2 regions of the Bradyrhizobium sp. UNPF46 genome follow, and region 1 is predicted to be linked to the other one. Evidence: riboswitches for the same ligand, from Rfam matches in the RefSeq annotation. Region 1 holds a riboswitch; the other holds the start of a gene.
What was found. Region 1 has a riboswitch for cobalamin ahead of UNPF46_RS37315 (TonB-dependent receptor). Riboswitches for the same ligand answer to the same signal wherever they lie in the genome.
Positions count from the first base shown of each region.

Region 2: it holds a riboswitch for cobalamin, as region 1 does, so the genes downstream of both, UNPF46_RS36520 (TonB-dependent receptor) here and UNPF46_RS37315 (TonB-dependent receptor) in region 1, are expected to answer to the same signal.

Region 1 covers NZ_LFJB01000009.1:102,484-112,972, forward strand. Annotated here, with positions in the region: gene cobF (precorrin-6A synthase (deacetylating)) at 1-225, shown strand, start outside; gene cobT (nicotinate-nucleotide--dimethylbenzimidazole phosphoribosyltransferase) at 215-1,267, shown strand; gene UNPF46_RS05370 (histidine phosphatase family protein) at 1,274-1,846, opposite strand; cobalamin riboswitch at 1,922-2,124, shown strand; gene UNPF46_RS37315 (TonB-dependent receptor) at 2,241-4,607, shown strand; gene UNPF46_RS05385 (PepSY domain-containing protein) at 4,620-6,047, shown strand; gene UNPF46_RS05390 (serine hydrolase domain-containing protein) at 6,066-7,043, opposite strand; gene UNPF46_RS05395 (ABC transporter substrate-binding protein) at 7,472-9,073, shown strand; gene UNPF46_RS05400 (ABC transporter permease) at 9,091-10,032, shown strand; gene UNPF46_RS05405 (ABC transporter permease) at 10,029-10,489, shown strand, end outside.
Region 2 covers NZ_LFJB01000125.1:19,496-29,984, reverse strand. Annotated here, with positions in the region: gene UNPF46_RS36525 (hypothetical protein) at 1-205, opposite strand, end outside; gene UNPF46_RS36520 (TonB-dependent receptor) at 267-2,498, opposite strand; cobalamin riboswitch at 2,613-2,827, opposite strand; gene UNPF46_RS36515 (hypothetical protein) at 2,924-3,187, opposite strand; gene UNPF46_RS36510 (hypothetical protein) at 3,296-3,508, opposite strand; gene UNPF46_RS38090 (hypothetical protein) at 3,659-3,835, opposite strand; gene UNPF46_RS36505 (adenylate/guanylate cyclase domain-containing protein) at 3,941-5,677, opposite strand; gene UNPF46_RS36500 (lytic transglycosylase domain-containing protein) at 5,999-8,206, shown strand; gene UNPF46_RS36495 (hypothetical protein) at 8,330-9,937, shown strand; gene UNPF46_RS36490 (tripartite tricarboxylate transporter substrate binding protein BugD) at 9,960-10,489, opposite strand, start outside.

The sequences.
Region 1 (10,489 bases):
ATGCTCGACGGCGGCACGGCGTTCCAGTCGCTCGATCCGGAAGGCTTGCACATCTATTGGGGCGCCTATCTCGGCATGCAAGATCAGATCATCCTGTCCGGCGCGCTGGCCGACATCGGTCCGCGCATCGTCGCGGCGCGGCAAGAGGCGCGCGAGCGGCATGGCTGGATCATGGACAGCTACATTCTCAAGCGCGCGCGTGAGGCGAGGCAGCATGCTTCCTGACTGGGTTACCCAACAATGCCCTGCGATCTCCGCGACCCATCGCGACGCCGCGATTGCACGCCAGGCGCAACTGACGAAGCCGACCGGCGCGCTTGGCCGGCTCGAGCAGCTCGCGATCGAGCTCGCAGGCCTGCAGGCGACCGAGCAGCCGCGTGCCGCGCGCGTGCCGATCATCGTCTTCGCCGGCGACCACGGCATTGTCGCGCAGGGCGTCTCGGCCTATCCGCAAGCGGTGACCATCGCGATGATGGCGAATTTTGCCGCCGGCGGCGCCGCGATCTCGGTGCTGGCGCGCGAGCTCGGCTCCAGCCTTGATGTCGTCGACGCCGGCACGCTGGCGCAGGAGGAGATGCCTGATATCGTGACCGACAAGCCGCGCCACGGCACGCGCGATTTCAGCGTCGAGGCCGCGCTCAACCCTGCGGAGCTGGCGTTCGCCTTCGAGGCCGGCCGGCGCGCGGTTGCGCGCGCGGAAGCCAATCGGCCTGATCTCGTGATCTTCGGCGAGATGGGCATCGGCAACACGACCGCTTCGGCAGCGATTGCAGCGAGCCTGCTCGGCGTCAGCGCCGAGGAGATCGCGGGCAGCGGCACCGGCGTCGATGCGGCCGGCCGCGCGCACAAGGCGCGGGTGATCGATGCGGCGATCGCACGTCACGGCATCGGGGGTGCTGCGCCGGAAAAAATCCTGTGCGCTGTCGGCGGTCTCGAGATCGCGGCGATTTGCGGCGCGATCATTGCGGCTGCGCAGCGCCGCATCCCCGTGCTGATCGACGGCTTCATCGTCTCGGTCTCGGCGCTTGCGGCGGTGCGGTTCAACCCGTCGTGCCAGCCTTTCCTGCTGCCCTCGCATCAATCGGCGGAGCAGGGGCACCGGCTGGTGCTGCGCGCGCTGAACGTGCAGCCGCTGATCAGCCTCGATCTCCGGCTCGGCGAGGGATCGGGCGCGGCGATCGCGCTGCCGCTGGTGCGGCTGGCCTGCGCGCTCCACAACGGCATGGCGACCTTCGCGCAGGCCAATGTGCCTGATCGGCCTGTCTGATCGGCTTCAGGCCACGCGCTGGTTGACGGAAACGACGCGCCAGCCGGCCGCGAGCCGGTCGATCCTGGTCAGCGACAGCGGATCGATCACGAAGCGCAAGGCGGCCTGCGGCGTGAGATCCAGCGCGAGACAGAGCGCGGCGCGGATGGTGCCGGAATGCACGACGAGCGTGGCGGGTCCAGCTTCGATCCGCGACAGACCCAGCCGGACGCGCACGACCTGATCGGCAAAGCTCTCGCCGCCCGGCGGCCGTCCGCCGGCGGGGTCATTCCAGAAATGTGCATAGGCCTCGCCGCCGGTTGCGGCGAGCTCGTCGTGCCGGTGGCCGGTCCAGTCGCCGAAATCCTGCTCGCGGAATTCGCTGACGAGGGTCGGTTCGAGCCCCAGCGCGCGCGCCGTCTCGACCGTGCGCCGCGACGGGCTGGCATAACCGGCGGCATCTTGCGGGAGGCGCTGCCGCAGCACCTCCAGCCGCGCGCGATCGCCGAGATCGGCCGGCGCGTCGGCAGCGTGGATCGTCCCTTTGACGCCATCGACCGGCGCGTGCCGGATCAACCAGAGGAAGGTCTCGCCTTCCATGCTCATCTCTCCAAAGGAAGTTGGCCGCTGTGGCAATAACACCGCATGGGATACATTGACTCTGTCGTGATGGTAATCCTAGATGCTCGCGACGGTTTCCCCGAGAGGGGATGAAAAGGGAATGCGGTGCGGGGAATTTGTCCCCAATGCCGTGGCTGCCCCCGCAACTGTGAGCGGATAATCCTTCGTCACAAGCCACTGGGTCCTCGGTCCCGGGAAGGCGACGAAGCGGTGATCGACCCGCGAGCCAGGAGACCTGCCGTCAGCCGTGGTCACACGCGAAGATGTCGGTCGGGGAGTACAGACATTCGGCTTCATCGGAGGGCTGACAAGCCCGTGGTGAGACCTCGTTCGCTGTGACGTGCCACTGACGTCATACCGAGGTCCGAAAATCGTGTCTTCCATTCATATCGTACGACCGCGCGGCTTCCTGCTCGCCTCCGCTGCCCTTACGCTGGCTGCGGCTGATATGCCGGCCGCGCTGGCGCAGCAATCTCGGGAGCCGCTGCCGCCGATCGAGGTGTCGCCCGCCCAGTCCCGCAAGCAGGCGAAGCCTGCCGGGCGGGAAGGGCAGAGCGCACGTCGCGCGTCATCGCGCCGATCCGCAACTGCTGCGGCCGCGCCAGGGCCTGCGGTTCCGGGCGCATCGTCGCAAGTGCAAGCGGCGACGCCGCTCAACTCCAATGCGGTCGCCGAAAGCGCTTCGCGCCTCGGTCTGACCGTGCGCCAGACGCCTGCGACCGTGGAGGTGATCTCGGCCGAGACCATGCGCGAGCAGGGCTATCGCACCGTGTCCGAGGTGGCGCAGGGTGCCGTCGGCGTCACCTCCGGCGACGCGCCCGGAGAGCCGGCGGGCTTCTCGATGCGCGGTTTCACCAACAGCCAGATCAACACGCTCTACAACGGCATCAAGATCGGCCCGCAGAACATGACCTCGCGGATCATGGACACGGCCAATCTGGAGGCCGTGGAATTCCTCAAAGGTCCGGCCTCGCTGATCTCGGGCGAGGGCGCCGCCGGCGGTGCGATCAACTTCGTCACCAAGCAGCCGCACACGGGGCCGATCCGCAACGAGGCGGATTTCTCGTATGACTCCCTGAACTCGTTCCGCGCCCATTACGGCTCGGGCGGCAGCACCAACGTTCAAGGTCTCGACTATCGCTTCGACATCAGCCGCTCCTCGCTCAACGGCTTCGTCGACGACACCTATACCAAGACGCTCGACGTCTCCGGGCAGCTCAACTACCGCATCTCCGACAGCCTCAAGGTCTGGGGCGCGATCGAGTACCGCGAGGATCGCGGCAAGGCCTATTGGGGTGCGCCGCTGGTGCCGGTCGCCTTCAGCGGCTCGCACGCGACGAGCGGGATCGTCTCGGGCAATTACGTCTCGAACTACAACAAGACCAATCTCGGCGCGGTCACCATCGACGACCGTACCTTCAGCACCAATTACAACGTACTCGACAATCGCAACGTCGCCCAGGAAGTCTGGCTGCGCGGCGGCTTCGAGCTGAAGCTGGCGCCCGACCTGACCTTGAAGAGCCAGGCCTACGGCTATGGCGCAGAGCGCAGCTGGTTCAACAACGAGATCGAGGCGTTCAACTCCGGTACGAACCTGGTGGATCGCGAACGCTTCTACGTCGCGCACAGCCAGCGCCTGGTCGGCAACATCACCGACCTGATCTGGGATACGAACATCGCAGGTTTCGACAACCGGCTGGTCACGACGCTGTCGTCGAGCTATCTCGATTTCGTCAGGCCGGGTGCGGCGAATTTCCCCGGGGATTCCGTTTCTCTTGTCGATCCCAACCGCGGATTCTACGGCCTGCTTACCGCACAGCAGCAGACTGCACGCATCGACAACGAGGCGCTCTCGTTCGAGGACCGGCTGAAGCTGACGCGCAGCTTCGCGCTGGTCGGCGGCCTGCGCGTCGAGCATATCGGGCTCGACCGCAATTCGACTGACGTCAACGGTTCGGTGAAGGCCGGCTTCCCGTTCACCAAGGACTGGGCGCCGGTGACGGGGCGGATCGGCTACACCTGGGAGGCGGTGCCGGGCCTCACCTTCTTCAGCCAGTACGCGACCGGCGCCGACGTGTCCGCCAACAACGTCTTCCTGTTGTTGCCGACCCAGCCGCTGGACCTCACGACGTCGCGCACCTACGAGACCGGCGTCAAGCACCTGTTCTGGGACAATCGGGCGGAGTGGTCGTTCTCGGCCTATGATATCCAGCGCAAGAATGTCTATGCGGCCGCCGGCGGGCAGGCGCTCAATATTGCCGGACGGCAGGAGTCCAAGGGCGTCGAGCTCGCAGCCTCGGTGCGGCCGATCGATCCGCTGCGGCTGTGGGGCAACATCGCCTATGTCGACGCGCGCTATGCCGACTATAATTTCGTCGGCGGTTCGTTCTCCGGCAACGCGCCGCCGAACGTGCCGCGCATCGTTGCCAATGCCGGTGCATCGTATCGGTTCTTCACGCCGTGGCCGGTGGAGCTCGGCATCACCGGCCGGCATGTCGGCGACCGCTACAACACCGACGCCAACACGGTGACGATGAAGGCGTATACCGTCGCCGACGTCTACGCCTTCGTCGACATCCCCAAGACGGTGTTTGGCGCGGTCGACCAGGCCCGCCTGACCTTCCGCGTCCGCAACATCACCGACAAGCGCTATGCGATCTGGGGCGATCCGTTCTATCCCGATCAGATCTTCTTGGGCGCGCCGCGCACCTACGAGCTCTCGGCGGCGTTCAAATGGTAGGGTGCTGACGAGATGATGGGCGTGATCGTCCTGCTGCATCGCTGGCTCGGGGTCGCGTTCTGTCTGCTGTTCGCGATGTGGTTCGCGACCGGCATCGTGATGCACTTCGTTCCATTCCCGTCGCTCACGGAAGCGGAACGTTTTGCCGGGCTTGCGCCGCTGGACCCAACGGCGGCGCGGATCGCGGTTGCCGATGCCGTGGCCGCGAGCGGCATCCCCGATGCGACGCGCGTGCGGCTGATCCAACGGGGCGATGGGCCGGTCTACGTCGTGTCGATGGCCGCGCACCTGCGCGCGGTTCGCGCGACCGACGGGCAGGACGCGTCGGTGCGGTCGGCCGATCTCGCGCTCGCGATTGCGGGTGCGCATGCGCGTCAACGCGGGCTCGATGCCGCGCATGCGGCTCTCGTTGCGCGCGCGGCCTTCGACCAGTGGAGTGTTCCTAACGGCTTCGACCGTCACCGACCCTTGTTTCGGGTGGCGCTCGGCGACGCGACCGGAACGGAGGTCTACGTCTCCTCGCGCACCGGCGAGGTCGTGCTGGATACGACGCGAAGCGAGCGCGGCTGGAATCTCGTCGGCAGCGTGCTGCACTGGATCTACCCGACCGTCCTGCGGAGCGACTGGGCGCTGTGGGACGGCGTGGTCTGGACGCTGTCGCTGCTGGCCCTGATCGCGGCCCTGCTGGGGGCCGTGCTCGGCATCGTGCGGATCAGGATGAGGAGCGGCCGCCTCGCAACGCCTTATCGCGGCTGGCACGCGCTGCATCACGTCCTCGGCCTTGCGGCGATGGTGTTCGTGCTCAGCTGGATCTTCAGCGGCTGGCTCTCGATGGATCATGGCCGGCTGTTCTCGCGCGGGCAGCTGACGGGCCCCGAAGCCGACGCGGCGAATGCCGTGCCCGATTGGGCCGCAGCATCATTGCTCAACAAGACGCCGCTGCCGTCATCGGTCCGGGAGGCCGAATGGTTTGCCTCCGGCGGCGAAGTCTACCGCCGCGATCGGCTTGCGCTGGATGCGCAGGCGCTGGTCAGGACGGAAGATGCGTCTGATGCGGGACAAGGCGGATTTCTCAGCGCGCGAGAGGTTCGCGGCTTGACGACCCGCCTTGCTGCGGATTGCGGCATTCCCGGCATTCTCGCGGGCAATGACGACTATCCTGCACGATCCACCGTCCCGGGTGCACCGGTCTACCGTTCGCATTGCGGCGAGGTCTGGTTCGATATCGACAGCGCCGACGGCACTGTGCTGCAGAGGCTGGATGCTTCGCGTCGTGCCTATCGCTGGGCGTATGGCGCGCTGCACACGCTGGATTTTCCGACCCTCATTGCGCGTCCTCTCTTGCGCGACATCCTGATCGTCGCGCCTTGCGGGCTCGGACTTGTGTTCTCCGTCACGGGAATCGTCATCGGCTGGCGGCGCCTGCTTCTGTCGCGTTGACCGCTTGGTGCGCGCCAGTCAGCCCGCCACCGGAATCGCACGCAAGACCTCCTTGAAAACGCCGGACTGCAGCTGAAACGCGCGCGGGCTGTAGTCCTGATAATACCCTGCGGTCACAGCCACCACGAGATCGAGCTCGGGAACGACGCGGATGGACTGCCCGCCGCGGCCGAGCGCGGCGTCCCAATGGATCTCGCGTCCGCCATGGAGGGAGCGGCCAAGCCACCACAGATAGCCGTAGAAATAGGGGCCCGTGGCTTCCAGCCGCGGTCTCGTCGACGCGTCGATCCACGCCTGCGACACGATTTGACGATCGTTCCAGCGGCCGCCCGCGAGCACGAGCTGACCGATCTTGACCATGTCGCGCGGGCGCAGGCGCAATCCTCCTCCGGCGTCGGTGTCGCCCTTCACGCGCGTCCATTCGTAGCGGGTGATGCCGAGCGGCTCGAACAACACCTCGCGCGCGAATTCGTCGAGCGGCTTTCCGACGGCCTTTCGGATGATGGCCGAGACGAGCGTGAGCGCGCCGGTGTTGTAGAAGAAATCCTGTCCGGCCGGCGTCACCACGGGAAGACCGAGCACATAACGACAGGGGTCGGCGGCCATGTGCATGCGCGACTCGTCATTATTGTAGTTGCCGGTGCTCGGCGTCGCCTCCACCCATTTCAGGCCCAGCGACATGGTGAGCGCGTGCGACAGGTGGATGCGGTCTTTCTCTGGCGAACGCAGGTCGGACAGCTCGGGAAAGAAGCTGAAGATCGGTTCGTCGACGCTCGCGATCAGCCCGCGATCGATCGCGATCCCGAGCGCGAGGCAGGCCACGCTCTTGGACACCGATTTCATGTCGTGCAGCGTATCGGCATCGAAGGTGGCGTTTGCGATGGGACGATCGTTGATCTCGTCGGAGCCCGTCAAATAGCGCTCGAACACCAGCTTGCCGCCGCGCGCGACCAGGACGGCGTGCACATTGGCGGACGCCGCGAGCCGGTCGGTCATCCTGCACAACGCCGCGGTATCGACGAGTCCGTCCTCAGTGGCGGACGCAATTGGCCAGCCATCGGCTTGTGGGGCAGGGATGCCGCAACTTCCGGGCTCTGCGGTTAAAGGCATCCCGGCGAGCGGTGACAACGCCGCTCCACCGATGAGCGACATGAACTGGCGCCGTTTCATCCGATCGTGCCGCTCTCGTCCACGACAACCTCATTAATGCATCGCACAATGCTGCCATCAGGAATTGTCGAAGGCAATGGTCGATTCGCCGGCCTACGCTGCCGGCCGACCTCGAGGTCTGGCTCACGAAAATGACAGTGAGATCGCGCTGGTGAAGGCGCATTTAGTGGCATACCATTTGCAAGCGAATGAGCTCTGGTTTCACTGCTCTTGGCCAACGATGGCCGGCATCACGGCAATAACGGGAGAACTTCATGGATCGCAGGACCGTATTGAAGGGACTGGCCGGCGCAGGCGGTTTGGCGTTGACCGGCCTCTCGGCACCGGCCATCGCGCAGGGCGCGTCAGCCCGCACCTTGCGCTTCGTGCCGCAGGCCAATCTCGCCAATTTCGATCCGATCTGGGGTACGCAATATGTGGTGCGCAATGCGGCCGCGCTGGTCTGGGACACGCTTTACGGCATCGACGCGCAGCTTCAGCCGCAGCGCCAGATGGTCGAGTCCGAGGAGACCTCCGACGACGGCAAGACCTGGACCTTCAAGCTGCGCCCTGGCCTCAAGTTCCATGACGGCGAGCCGGTGCTGGCCAAGGACGTCGTCGCGAGCCTGTCGCGCTGGGCTGCGCGCGATCCGATGGGGCTGATGATCATTGCGATCCAGCAGGAGTTGACCGCCGTCGACGACCGCACCTTCAAATGGGTCTTGAAGCAGCCCTTCCCGAAAATGCTCTACGCACTGGCCAAGAACAATGCGCCGTGCTCCTTCATCATGCCCGAGCGCATCGCCAAGACCGACCCGTTCAAGCAGATCACCGAATATGTCGGCTCGGGCCCGATGACATTCGCCAAGGGCGAATGGGTCCCCGGCGCCAAGGCCGTGTTCGAGAAATTCGCCGATTACGTCCCCCGCCAGGAGAAGGCATCGTGGCTGGCCGGCGGCAAGCAGATCATGGTCGACCGCGTGGAATGGATCGTGATGCCGGACCCGGCGACCGCGGCGGCTGCGCTGCAGAACGGTGAGGTCGACTGGTGGGAGAACCCGATCGCCGATCTCGTGCCCGTGCTGAAGAAGAACAAGAACATCAGCGTCGACATCGGCGATCCCCTCGGCAATATCGGCTCGTTCCGCATGAACCATCTGTTCGCGCCGTTCAATGACGTGCGGGCACGGCGCGCGGTGCTGATGGCACTGAGCCAGGAAGATTACATGCGCGCGATCGTCGGCGACGACACCGCGCTGTGGAAGCCGCTGCCGGGGTTCTTCACGCCTGACACGCCTGTCTACAACGAGCTGGGCGGGGAGATCCTCAAGGGCAAGCGCGATTTCGACGCGGCCAAGAAGCTGCTCGCCGAGAGCGGCTATTCAGGTCAGCCGGTGACCTGCCTCGTCGCGCAGGACCAGCCGATCACCAAGGCGCAAGGCGACGTCACCGCGGATCTCCTGAAGCGGCTCGGCATGAATGTCGACTTCGTCGCGACCGATTGGGGCACGGTTGGCTCGCGCCGGGCGCAGAAGACACCGCCCGGGCAGGGCGGCTGGAACATGTTCCACAGCTGGCATGCCGGCGCCGACTGCATCACGCCCGCCGCCTATACCGCCATCCGCGCCAACGGCGACAAGGCCTGGTTCGGCTGGCCCAACAGCCCGAATACCGAGAAGGAGATCACGGGTTGGTTCGAGGCCAAGAGCATCGACGAAGAGAAGGCCGCGATCGGGCGGGTCAACAAGGCGGCGATCGAGGACGTCGTCTACGCGCCGACCGGGTTCTTCCTGACCTACACGGCATGGCGAAAGAACGTCTCCGGCATCACCAAGGGGCCGCTGCCGTTCTTCTGGGGCGTATCGAAGTCCGCATGATCGTGCGCTGAGGTCAGATGCTCTCCTACATCCTCCGTCGCATCGTCGCGACCCTGCCGGTCATGGCGATCGTCGCGCTGTTCGTGTTCAGCCTGCTCTACATCGCGCCGGGCGATCCCGCCGTGGTGATCGCGGGCGACCAGGCCAGCCCGGAGGATGTGGAGCGCATCCGCCAGAGCCTCGGCCTCGACCGCCCCTTCCTGGTCCAGTTCGGAAGCTGGGTCTGGCGCATTCTGCACGGCGACCTCGGCACCTCGATCTTCACCAACCTGCCGGTCTCCGCCATGATCGGGCAGCGTCTCGGACCGACGCTGTCGCTGATGATGGTCACGCTGCTGCTCACGATCGTGGTGGCGGTGCCGCTCGGTGTGGTGGCGGCGTGGAAGGCCGGCAGCCTGATCGACCGCGTCATCATGGGCTTTGCCGTGTTCGGCTTCTCGCTGCCCGTCTTCGTGGTCGGCTACATGCTCGCCTACATCTTCGCGCTCGAGCTCGAATGGCTGCCGGTGCAGGGCTACACGCCGCTCACCCAGGGCTTCTGGCCGTGGCTGGAGAATTTGATCCTGCCTGCGATCGCGCTCGGCTGCGTCTACATCGCGCTGGTCGCGCGCATCACGCGTGCCGCCATGCTCGAAGTGCTGCAGCAGGACTATATCCGCACCGCCAAGGCCAAGGGCCTGGGGCAGGGCGGCATCCTGTTCATTCACGCATTGAAGAACGCGGCGGTGCCGATCGTGACCGTGATCGGGATCGGCATCGCGCTGCTGATCGGCGGCGCGGTCGTCACCGAAAGCGTGTTCGCGATTCCCGGTCTCGGCCGGCTCACGATCGACGCGATCCTGCGCCGCGACTATCCCGTCATTCAGGGCATCGTGCTGCTGTTCAGCTTCGTTTACGTCCTCGTCAATCTGATGATCGACGTTATCTATACGCTCGTTGACCCGAGGATCCGCTATTGACCGACACCACCGTCAATCCGCAATCGCTTCCGGCCGGATTCGTCCTCGCGCCGCAACTGCCGGAGATCCTTCGGCCGGTCAAGATCCGGCACGGCTTCATCGGCTTCCTGCGCGGTCACCCCACGGTCGCGATCGGCGGCGCGCTGCTGCTGACGCTGGTCCTGATCGCGGTCTTCGCGCCCTATCTCGGAACGGTCGATCCGACCGCGCTGGCACCCGCGAAGCGGACGCGCGCGCCCTCGGCGCTTTACTGGTTCGGGACCGACGTGCTCGGCCGCGACATCTATTCGCGCGTGCTGTTCGGTGCGCGGGTCTCCCTCACGGTCGGCCTGTCGGTCGCGATCTTCGCATCCGCGGCCGGCCTTGCCATCGGCATGGTCTCCGGCTTCATCCGCTGGGCCGACGGCATCTTGATGCGCTTCATGGACGGGCTGATGTCGATCCCGCCGATCCTGCT
Region 2 (10,489 bases), on a different contig from region 1:
TGACGACGAGCAGTGCCGGGCGGAGCCGCAGCATCGCTGCGGCCACCACGGCGAAGGCCGCAAACGGCGTGGCGCAGGCGAACGCGAAGCTCGCGAGCACGCACGATGCCGTCAGCAGCGCAAAGCCGAACATCGGCGCAAGGCGCGGCGCGACCGGATGAAGGCGGAAACGGTCGTCGTCAGACCGCAGGATGCTGAGCGCCATGAGTGATCTCCTTGTTTTCGAGTTCTAATCCATTTGCGGGGTTGTGACAGCCCCTGCGGCGTCAGAACGTGGCGCCGGCCTTGAGCAGATAGGTGCGGCCGGGCAGCGGATAGGCGCTGAAGCGGCCGTCGGTGAAGGTGCTTGCGATGGCGTAGTCGTAATAGAGCGCGTTCAGCACATTGTTGACGCTGAGGGACCAGAAGTAGCGCTCAACCTGGCCGCTGAGCTTGAGGTCGATCGTGCCGTTGGCGGGGATCGGCTTCTGGGTCCCGGCCTGGTCGTTGTCCATGCGCCGCTCGCTCCAGAAGCGCGCGGTGGCATCGAGCACCAGATAATTCTGCCAGATATTCCAGGTGACGCCGGCGCTCGCCGTGTAACGCGACACCAGCGGCACGTCGTTGCCGGCCCAGATGCCTTCACGGAACACCGCGCGTGTATAGGCCACGCCCGAGCGCAGCAGCAGGGCATCGTTGACGCGATAGGACAGACTGGTCTCCGAGCCGTAGCGCCGGGTCGGATCGAGATTGGTGTTGTAGAACAGGACCGGATTGAAATGGACCTCGTTGGTGAGGTCCATCAGATAGAGACTGCTCTGCAGTTGCAGCCCGCCGCCCTTGAGGCGCAGACCGCCCTCGATATCCTGGGAGCTCTGGGTCTTGAGCTGGAAGGTTTGCGGGATCGATGCGAAGGTCAGGGGATCGAAGGACGGTCCCGACGACAGGCGCTCGTCGACGTCGGGCGTGCGGAAGGCGCGCGCGGCGCGGCCGAACAGCGAGACCACGTCATTGAGGCGATGCTCGGCGCCGAGATGCAGCGCGTATTGGGTCTCGCTGCTGGTCAGCGGCAGCGCGCCGATGTCGGCGTTGAACGGCGCGGCCAGGTTGAAATTATCGCGTGCGGCAAGGCTGACGTTCTGCACCCGTGCGCCATAGGAGATATCGGTCGTCGGCGCCACGCCCAATGCGTGCTGGAAATAGCCCGCGACCGTCTGCTGCCTGAGGTCGTAATTGTGCCAGGCGGCGAGCCCCTTCCCGGCGCCGCGGTTCTGCTCAAAGCTCGCATCGTAATAGTCGATGCCGGTCAGGAGCTGCGAGGGCATGCCGAGCAAGAGGCTCTTCACGCTGAGCCGCGGCGTGATCGACCATGTCGTCAGATGGGAATCGACATAGGTCGAGGTGAAGAAGGCCGGGACCGGCATCGGGCTGGAGAAGAACGCGCTCTGCTGCTTCTTGTCACGCACGCCGCCGTCGACGATGAGGTCGACGCCGTTGACCAGGGTCTTGGTGAAGCCCGCCGTCGCGCCATAACCCTGCTGGTTGGCATAGTTGAACGGCGTGCTGGTGCCTCGCCGATTGCTCGTGAGCTCGTCGAGGCCGATGGAGGGATCGACGGTGCGGCCGCCCGGCAGTCGCAGTTCCTGATTGTCGCCGGTGACGGTGAGAAACGCAGTCAAGCCTGATGTGGTGTAGTTGAGATTGCCGACGGCATTTTTCTGGGAATAGCGATTGTTGTCGCGATAGCCGTCGGTGCTGACGGCATTGCCGTAGAACGAGGTCGACCACGGACCGGAATTGAGTGAGGTCGAGACGTTGCCGAGCCTGGTGTTGAACGAGCCGAAGCCGGCTTCGATGCGCGCGGTCACGGGCGGCCCGCCGACGCCGTTCCTGGTGACGATGTTGATCACGCCGCCGACCGCGTTGTCGCCGTAGAGCACCGCGCCGGAATTACCGCGCGTGATCTCGATCCGCTCGATGGAATTGAGCGGGATGGTGGAGAGGTCCACCTGCGCCATGTCGACGTCGTTCAGCCGCCGGCCGTTGACCAGCACCAGCGTATTGGCGGTGGCAAAAGCGCCGAAGCCGCGCAAATCCACGCTGGTCTTGGCGCCGATTGGGCCGCCATAGAACGTGGTGATCTGGGCTCCCGGCGTCTGCGCCGCGATGATCTCGGCAAGCGTCTGCGACGGCGAATGCGCGATATCGGCGGCCGTGATGACGGTCGTGGCGGCGCCGACGATGCCGCCATCGCCGGCGCCAGAATCGGATCCGGACGAGCCGGCACCACGCCCTGCCGGCGCGACAGTCGCGGCTTCCCGCGGCCGCGCCGCATCGCCATTTCCGGTCGCCCTGGCCCGCGTGCGGTTCTGATCCGCCGGCTGCTTCACCTCGATCGGCGGCAGCTGCTCGGCAAGGGCCTGCTGGGCGAAGGCGGCAGACAGATCGAGCGAATGGAGGGAGACGGACGCGAACAGGCCAGCGCTGAGGCGCCAGGCGGCAGAGATGGGACGGGACACAGTTGAAACCTCGGTATGACGTCAGTGGCACGTCACAGCGAACGAGGTTCCACGGCAGAGCGATGGATTGCTCCGGTGAAGCCAATGTCTGTACTCCCCGACCGACATCGTCGCGTGTGACCACGGCTGACGGCAGGTCTCCTGGCTCGCGGGTCGTGACCTCTACGTCGCCTTCCCAGGACCGAGATTCCCAGTGGCATGAGACGAAAGATTCACCGCTTACAGTTGCGGGGGCAGCCGTGGCGTTGAGACAGATCCCGGCGTTGGGACGTCCCGCACCACATTCCCTTTTGATCTCCGTGAGGAGAACCGTCACCGGCCATTTACGTATCGTTCCGCCGGAGAGTCAATCGACGGCCTGCCGTTGTCACCCCCGCCGGCCGACATCGCCGTACCGGCCGATGGTTCATGAGAGCGGGGCCGGGTCAGGTCCGCCCCCGCAAACGTTGCGCCTGGGCCCAGGCGGCAGCGACGTCGCGTGGCGGAACGTCGACGCGCTTGATGGGGGTCAGTTCGCCGGAGGCCGAGACGATCGCGGTCTCCTCGCGGCGGCACCGCGTGCAGACGAAGCGGACCTCATGTGGGGACGCCGACCAGCTCGACCGCTTCACATTGGCCGCCATCGGCCAGGTATCGCAATGCGAGCACGACACCAGAAATCGACCGGGATCGAGCATACCCATTTCCATCGGACTCCGCGTCCTGCCGTGTCCCTCAATGATTAACCCACGTGAATCGTTCCGGTGCCCGAGCACCGCCGGTTCCGTCCCGGGAGCAGCCGCTGCCTGCGAGTGCGCTCAGCGCGCGCCCTTGAGGGTACAGGAGGTGGTGCAAGTGACCGTCGTGCCATGATCGCAGGATTTGCAGGCGCTGACGCACTGGTTCATGTCGCGGGGATTGTAGCTGTAGTTCCGCAACGGGCAGACCGGCGTGGTCGAGCCCGTGATGTCCTGCTCCTGGTCGCAGGCGGCCGTCATGAGCGCGAATATGATCACGGCAACGAGGCGCATGGGATTGCCCTGTCAGACTTGGCAATGACACTCGCGAGACGCGCTGCATTGCAGCGAACCCCGGCCTTCCCACCACGGGCATCGCCGATCAGCGACGCCTGAGTGCCATCAGGATGCGCGCCAGATGTTAAGAACGGATTGCAGCCGGCCTCAGGCCGCAGCCCTGGTCGCGATTGCCTGCCGCATGTCCACCGCCAGCTGACGGTACTGCTCCGAAAGCTTCAGATAGAACTCGCGCTTGGTGCTGTCGGTGGCGAGCTTGGCGATCAGCTCGCATTCGGCCGTGAGTGTCTCGAACCGTTCCAGCCTGTCCTGAAGTTCTGGCATCGGCGTGTCCCCATCAAACGCCTCAAGGACATCCAACCTAAGCCCGCGGAATAGGTCACGGCGAACATCGTTATCGAGTAGAATCAATTTTTCCGATGCGGCCGCCTATTTGCTGTCGAGCCGCCAGGCGCCGTCCCATCCCTCGTCCGGCGGGCTCGCCTCGAACTGCGCGATGCGGCCGAGCATGGTGCGCGAGGGGCCATCGCCGGGGACGGCTTCGAGCGCCGCGTTGAAGCCGGCGCGCGCCGCATCGAAGCGCCGGATACGATAGGCGGCGAGCGCTTCGGCATAATGCGCGCGCAAGCCGGCTTGCGCATCGGTCAGTGCGCCCGCCCGCGCCATCACCTCGAAGATCGGCTGCGGCGCGCTCTGGCCCGCGACGGCCAGACGATCGATCTCGCGCAGCTCGAGCCGCGATCCGATCGCCTCGGCCGTTGCCTGCGAGACCAGGATGCGGGTGCCGTAGACCTTGTTGGCGGCCTCCAGCCGCGAGGCCAGGTTCACGGCATCGCCCATCACGGTGAAGCTCATCATCAGCTCGGAGCCGATGCTGCCGGTCAGGACCTCGCCGGTGGCGATGCCGATCCGCAAATCGCACGGCGCGGGCATGGCGCGGATGCCAAGCAGGTCGGGCAGCTGCCTCTGCAGCGCCGGCACCTGGTCGGCCATCTCGATGGCGGCGACGCCGGCCAAGAGCGCCTGCTCGTCCTCCTCGACGAAGGGCGGGCCCCAATAGGACATGATGGCGTCGCCGATATACTTGTCGATGACGCCGCGATTGCTCCTGACGGGCGCGGACATCACCGTGAAATAATGGTTCATCACCTTGACGAGGCCGCGCGGCGTCATGCCCTCGCTCATCGAGGTGAAACCGCTCATATCGCAGAACATGATGGTCATGACCCGGCGCTCGCCGTCGATGGCGACCTCCGGCCGGTCGATCAGCCCCTGCACCACCTTGGGATCGATGTAGCGGCCGAAGGTCTCGCGGATGCGCTCATTGTGCCTGAGCTGCTCGGTCATGCGGTTGAAGGCTGCGGCGAGCTCGCCGATCTCGTCCTGGGTGGAGACGGTGATGGTCTTGTCGAAGCGGCCCGCCTCCACCTCGCGGGTGCCGGCGAGCAGCAGCCGCACCGGGCGCGTGATACCGCTGGACACCATGAGCGCAAACACAAAGCCGACGATCGCCGCGAGCAACGTCACGACGCCCGACACGACGATCGCCTGATGCTGGCGGCTGATCACCTGCGACGTCGAGAAGAACACCTGCGTCAGCATGTCGGCGCGGATCGCATCGACCTTGCGGTTGAACGCGTCGCGCAGACCGTCGAGCTGTTCCAGCGTGCCGCGGGCCGCGGCCATGTCCTTGGCCTCGACCTGCTTGAGCAGTTTTGCATTGCCCTCGTCCAGATTGCGCCGCAGCTCGGTGACGGCGTTCTCGATGCGGACGTCGATCCGCCCCAGCGCGGCATTGTCCGAATACGTCCTGGGATCGTCGATGATCGCGTTGATGAGCTTGCGCGCGGCCTCGGCCTCCTCCTCGAACTTGCGGTCCGATTGTTCGAAGGCGCGAAGGCGCGCCGTATAGGCCTCATCGTCCGAAGGGGCCTCCATTCTGGTCATGACCATCCGCCGCAGCGCCAGCGCGCGCTCCAGCGATTGGATGTTGGCGCGGGCCAGATGGCTGTAGGCCGGGATGTAGCGGTTGGTCAGCTCGTCGAGCAGGACGCCGACCTGGCTGGACATCACCATCGACAGGATCGAGGTGACCAGCATCAGGACGATCAATCCGAGGGCGATGCCGACGATCTTGCGCCGGATCGACTGGTTGAAAAGCGGCATTGGTGCGGGGCAAAGGCCAGAAGGATGGAGCGATGGAACTCCATACACCGGATCCGACCAGGGGAACACGCGCAATTGGGGTCCGCTGACGCCCGGAACCGACCCGGCCGTCGTGCAGGGCCGGATCGTTAACGAAGGTTAAAGGGACTGCCCTTTGCGCCAGTCCCGAAGTTCCCGCGTCGCATCTGTATTTTGCCGCATTGTTGCGACAGCGTGAGGAATGCGGGACGATGCCGTGGCATCGTCTTCGATGCCTTTGATTCTCAAGCCGCATGTCGTCGCGGACCTTGGTTTGTAGTGGTTTCGCAGGGGGACCATGGAATGAACCAGTGCCTACGCTCGCTCGCGTGTGTCGTTGCCGTGGCCGCGTTGGCCCTCATTCCCACCGAGCTGGCAGCGAAGAGCAGTCACAAATCGTCCGCGCCGAAGAAGTCGCATGAGGCGAAAGCCGGCAAGCAGCGTCATGCCAACGCCGGCAAGGCGCGGCATGTCAAGCAAGCAAATGGCAAGCATGCCGAGGCCAAGCGCAAGTCGAAGACGCAAGACGAGGCGCCCGCAGACAAGCCGGCAGCGCCGGCGCTCACCGGCGACCTTGCCGCGCTGAAGGACGCGATCGATCTCGCGCGCAAGGGCAAGACCGAGGACGCCAGCGCCGCGCGCGACCGCATTGCCGATCCCGCTGGCCAGAAGCTCGCCGACTGGTTCATGCTGCGCCACTCCGAGAGCACGGCGAATTTCAAGCGCTACGCCGCCTTCCTCGCCGCCAATCCGGACTGGCCGAGCCGAACCCTGCTCCGCCGCCGCGCCGAGGCGCGGCTGTGGCAGGAGAAGAGCGACGCTGCCACCGTGCACAAATTCACCATGGACCGCCCGATCAGCGCCAAGGGCAAGTTCGCGCTCGCCCGTGTGCTGCTGACCGAAGGCGATGCCGACCGAGCCGCGCGCCTCGTGCGCGAGGCCTGGCGCACGGACGAATTGTCCGAGCGCAGCGAGGAGGATTCCTACGAGGCGTTCCGCGATCTCTTGACCGCAGACGATCATCGCGCCCGCATGGACAAGCGGCTCGGCGCCAAGGACTACGCGGCTGCGCGGCGCGCCGCAAAGCGGCTCGGCGAGGACGAGCTTGCGATCGTCAAGGCCTGCGCCGCCGTGACTGGCAAAGCCAACAAGGCCAAGGACTATCTCGACGACGTCTCGACGGAAGCCCGCCGCGATCTCGGTTATGTGCTGTGCCGCGCCCAATGGCACCTGCAGAAGGACCGCATCGACGACGCCGCCGAGGTGATCCTGGCCGCCGCACCCGACACCATGGCGGCGCAGGATACCGACGCCTGGTGGCGCGAGCGCCGCCTGCTCGCGCGCAAGCTGCTCGACCAGGGCAAGTCCAGAACCGCCTATGACGTGGTGCGCACCGCCGCGGTGCCCGAGAAGGAAGTCTATCGCGTCGACTACCACTTCATGTGCGGCTGGATCGCGCTGCGCTTTCTTGGCGATCCCAAGGCGGCGATGGTGCACTTCGCCGCGATCGACGAAGGCTCGGCCAATCCGCTCGCGCTGTCGCGCGCCCATTATTGGCGCGGCCGTGCGGCCGAGGCCATGGGCGCCATGGCCGATGCGCGCATGAGCTACAGGGCCGCGGCGCGCTATCCGACTGCCTATTACGGCCAGCTGGCGCGTGCCAAGCTCGGTCTCGACCGGATCGAGCTGCGTCCGCCCTCGCCCGTGCTGGCCGCAGTCGACACGTCGCCCGCCGACGAGCGCGTGCGCGCCGCCGAGATGCTCTACGGCATCGGCGAGCGCGACATGGTGTTCTATTACGCCGAGGATTTCGCCAAGGAGAGCACCGACGTCACGGCGCTCGAAGCGCTCGGCGAGCTTGCCGGGCAGCGCAACGACGCGCGCGTGATGCTGGAGGTCGGCAAGACCGCGCTGGCGCGCGGGCTCGCGCTCGACCATTACGCCTTCCCGACCATCGGCATCCCCGAGCACAAGCAGGTCGCGCCCGCGATCGAGACCAGCGTGATCTATTCGGTGGCACGCACCGAGAGCTCGTTCGACCAGCGCGACAAGTCGCCCGCGAACGCGGTCGGCCTGATGCAGGTAACGCCGGAAGCCGGCCGCGACACCGCCAAACGCTTCGGCTTGACTTATGACTGGGACAAGATGGTCTCCGATCCCGTCTACAACACGCAGATGGGCGCGGCCGAGCTCAGTGCGCTGCTGTCGGAATATCGGGGCAACCAGATCATGACCTTCGCCGGCTACAATGCCGGCCGCGGCCGCGTGCGCGAATGGGTGCAGGCGCGCGGCGATCCACGCGACCCCAATGTCGATCCGGTCGACTGGGTCGAGCGCATCCCGCTGTCGGAGACGCGCAACTACGTCCAGCGCGTGATGGAGAACGTGCTGGTCTACCGCGCGCGGTTCGAAGGCAGCGGCATGGTCGCCGGCAAGACCGACGAGCGCGTGGTGACGAAGGACGCCAGCGCCAAGGCAACGCCGGTGGGATTGACTGGGGCCGGCGACTGATCGTCGGGCCCTGAGGCTCCAGGCCGTCAGCCCGGGACCACCAGGCCGCTCATGGGGCGGACTGTCACACCCGCGCGCGGCGTTGCAGAGTCATCTTGACGCAACTCCCCAAATTATTCAATTTTGGCGATCGTTATTTTTTTGTTGCATTTTTTGGGTGTATCGATGGATTGTACGCGCGTTTCGGTGCCGCTCGATCGTATTTCCCGCAATCTCGTCCGCCTGGCGACGCTAGCCGGAATTGCCCTGATCGCCATAGGAGGTTTGCCGGCCAAGGCGCAGAACCAGGAAGCCTGCACCCAGCTGGAAGCCAAATTGGATGTGATCAAAGCGGCGGACCGGGAGATTGCCGAGGCCGATGGCATCATTGACGCGGCCGGGAAGTCGGAGACTGAAAAGACTGCGGCCAAGGAGCAGAAGGAGGCCGCAAGCAAGATCAAGGCGGCCGCCTCGAAATCCAATCCGTTGCAGTACGAGCTGAACAGGCTCTCGACTTTACCGGCCGAGCTGCGCGTCGAGAGCAGCAGCAACAGTCTGCCCGGCGGAGGGCAGGCCTGGTTCAACATCGTCGGTGCGCCCTTCAGCGACGAACGTGCGAATGTGTGCGTCCGGCTCTATCAACGAACCTCGCCGCAGCCGCGATCGGCGGCTCCTCCCCAACCGGCGCAGCAGAAACCACCCGCGCAGCAGACAGAACCGGCACAGTCGGAGAACTTCACGCAGGTCTCGATCGCGCAATCCTATCGCTTCGTCGATGCGACAGATAAGAACACGCCGAAATATCGCATCATATTCAATGTGGAGGCTCCGGGTTCGCCCCAACTGCAGTCAACAGACCGGGACTACCTGCTGGTCGCGTTCTTCGCGGCCGCCAAACCTGCCGATAGCAAGCTGCTAACCTACTTCACCACGAAGTCTGTGACGCACAAAATGCCGGCTGTCATCGCGGCGCTGCTGTTCGTTAGCATCATCTATATCGGGCTGGCCTGGGCGACTTATGATCTCAAGGACATGGGCGACCTCACGGGTCTGAGCCGCGACCTCTATGCCGTCAGCCCGATCCGCATCACGGCCGGCGTTCTCGGCGATTCCAGCATCTCTCAAGTCCAGGTCGTCCTGTTCACCTTCATCGTCGCGGGACTGCTGTTCTATCTATGGCTCCGCACCGGATTGCTTGCGAGCATCTCCGCCGACCTGCTTTACCTCCTCGGCATCAGTGCAGTGGGCGCCGGCGGCGCCAAATACACGGCCACACTGAAGGCCGAGCTCGACAAGGAAGCGAATGATTTTGCGCTCGCCAAGGGCTGGTACAATTGGACTCCAATACCGGCAGCCAAGAACGCAAATCTGGCAAACCTGCTGATGACCGGGCAGCGACTCGACGTCTACAAATTCCAGGTGGCCGTCTTCACTCTGGTCGTCGCAGCCTACGTCCTCTCCAGCGGTCAGAACGATCTGGGAGACGTCACGATATCAGAGACGATGCTGTATCTGATCGGCATCTCCCAGGGCGTCTATATCGGCGGCAAGGCGATTACCGACCGGAAAACGCTGATCGAAAATGCGATCAAGAAGATGAACGCTCTGGAAAAGGAGACGGACCCAGCCAAGAAGAAGGAATATGCCGCCGCGGAGGAGACAGCGAAGCGGGAATTCGCATCGTTCTTCCAGCTGGAGCAGGACAAGCCGCGCGACCTGCCCCCACCGGCGCCACCCGCCCCGATTCCATGAGCGGCGCCGATCCCGCTCCGCCTCAATCCACCTTGATGTTCGCCGCCTTGATGATCGGCCACCATTTTGCGATCTCGGCCTTCTGACGGGCACCGAGCGCTTCGGGCGTGAGCTGATCCTTCGGCGTCATCTCGAGGCCCTGGCCTTCGAGCTGCTTCCTCACGGCGGGATCGTTCAGTGCTTCCACGGCCGCGGCGTTGAGCTTGGCCACGATCTCCTTCGGCGTGCCCTTCGGCACCCATAGGCCCGACCACAGCGTCATGTTGAAGCCCTTCAGGCCCGCCTCTTCCGCGGTCGGGATGTCGGGCGCCGAGGCGAGGCGCTTGCTGTCGGTGATGGCGTAGGCGCGGATGGTGCCGGCGCGAACCTGGGCGATCGAGTTGGAGGTCTGGTCGACGATGAGGTCGATCTGGCCGGCGATCAGGTCGTTCAGCGCGGGCGCGGTGCCGCGATAGGGCACATATTGCAGCTTGATACCGGAGACGCTTTCGAAATAGACGCCGGCAATGTGGCTGCCGGAGCCGGCGCCCGCGGTCCCCGCCGTCGGCGGCG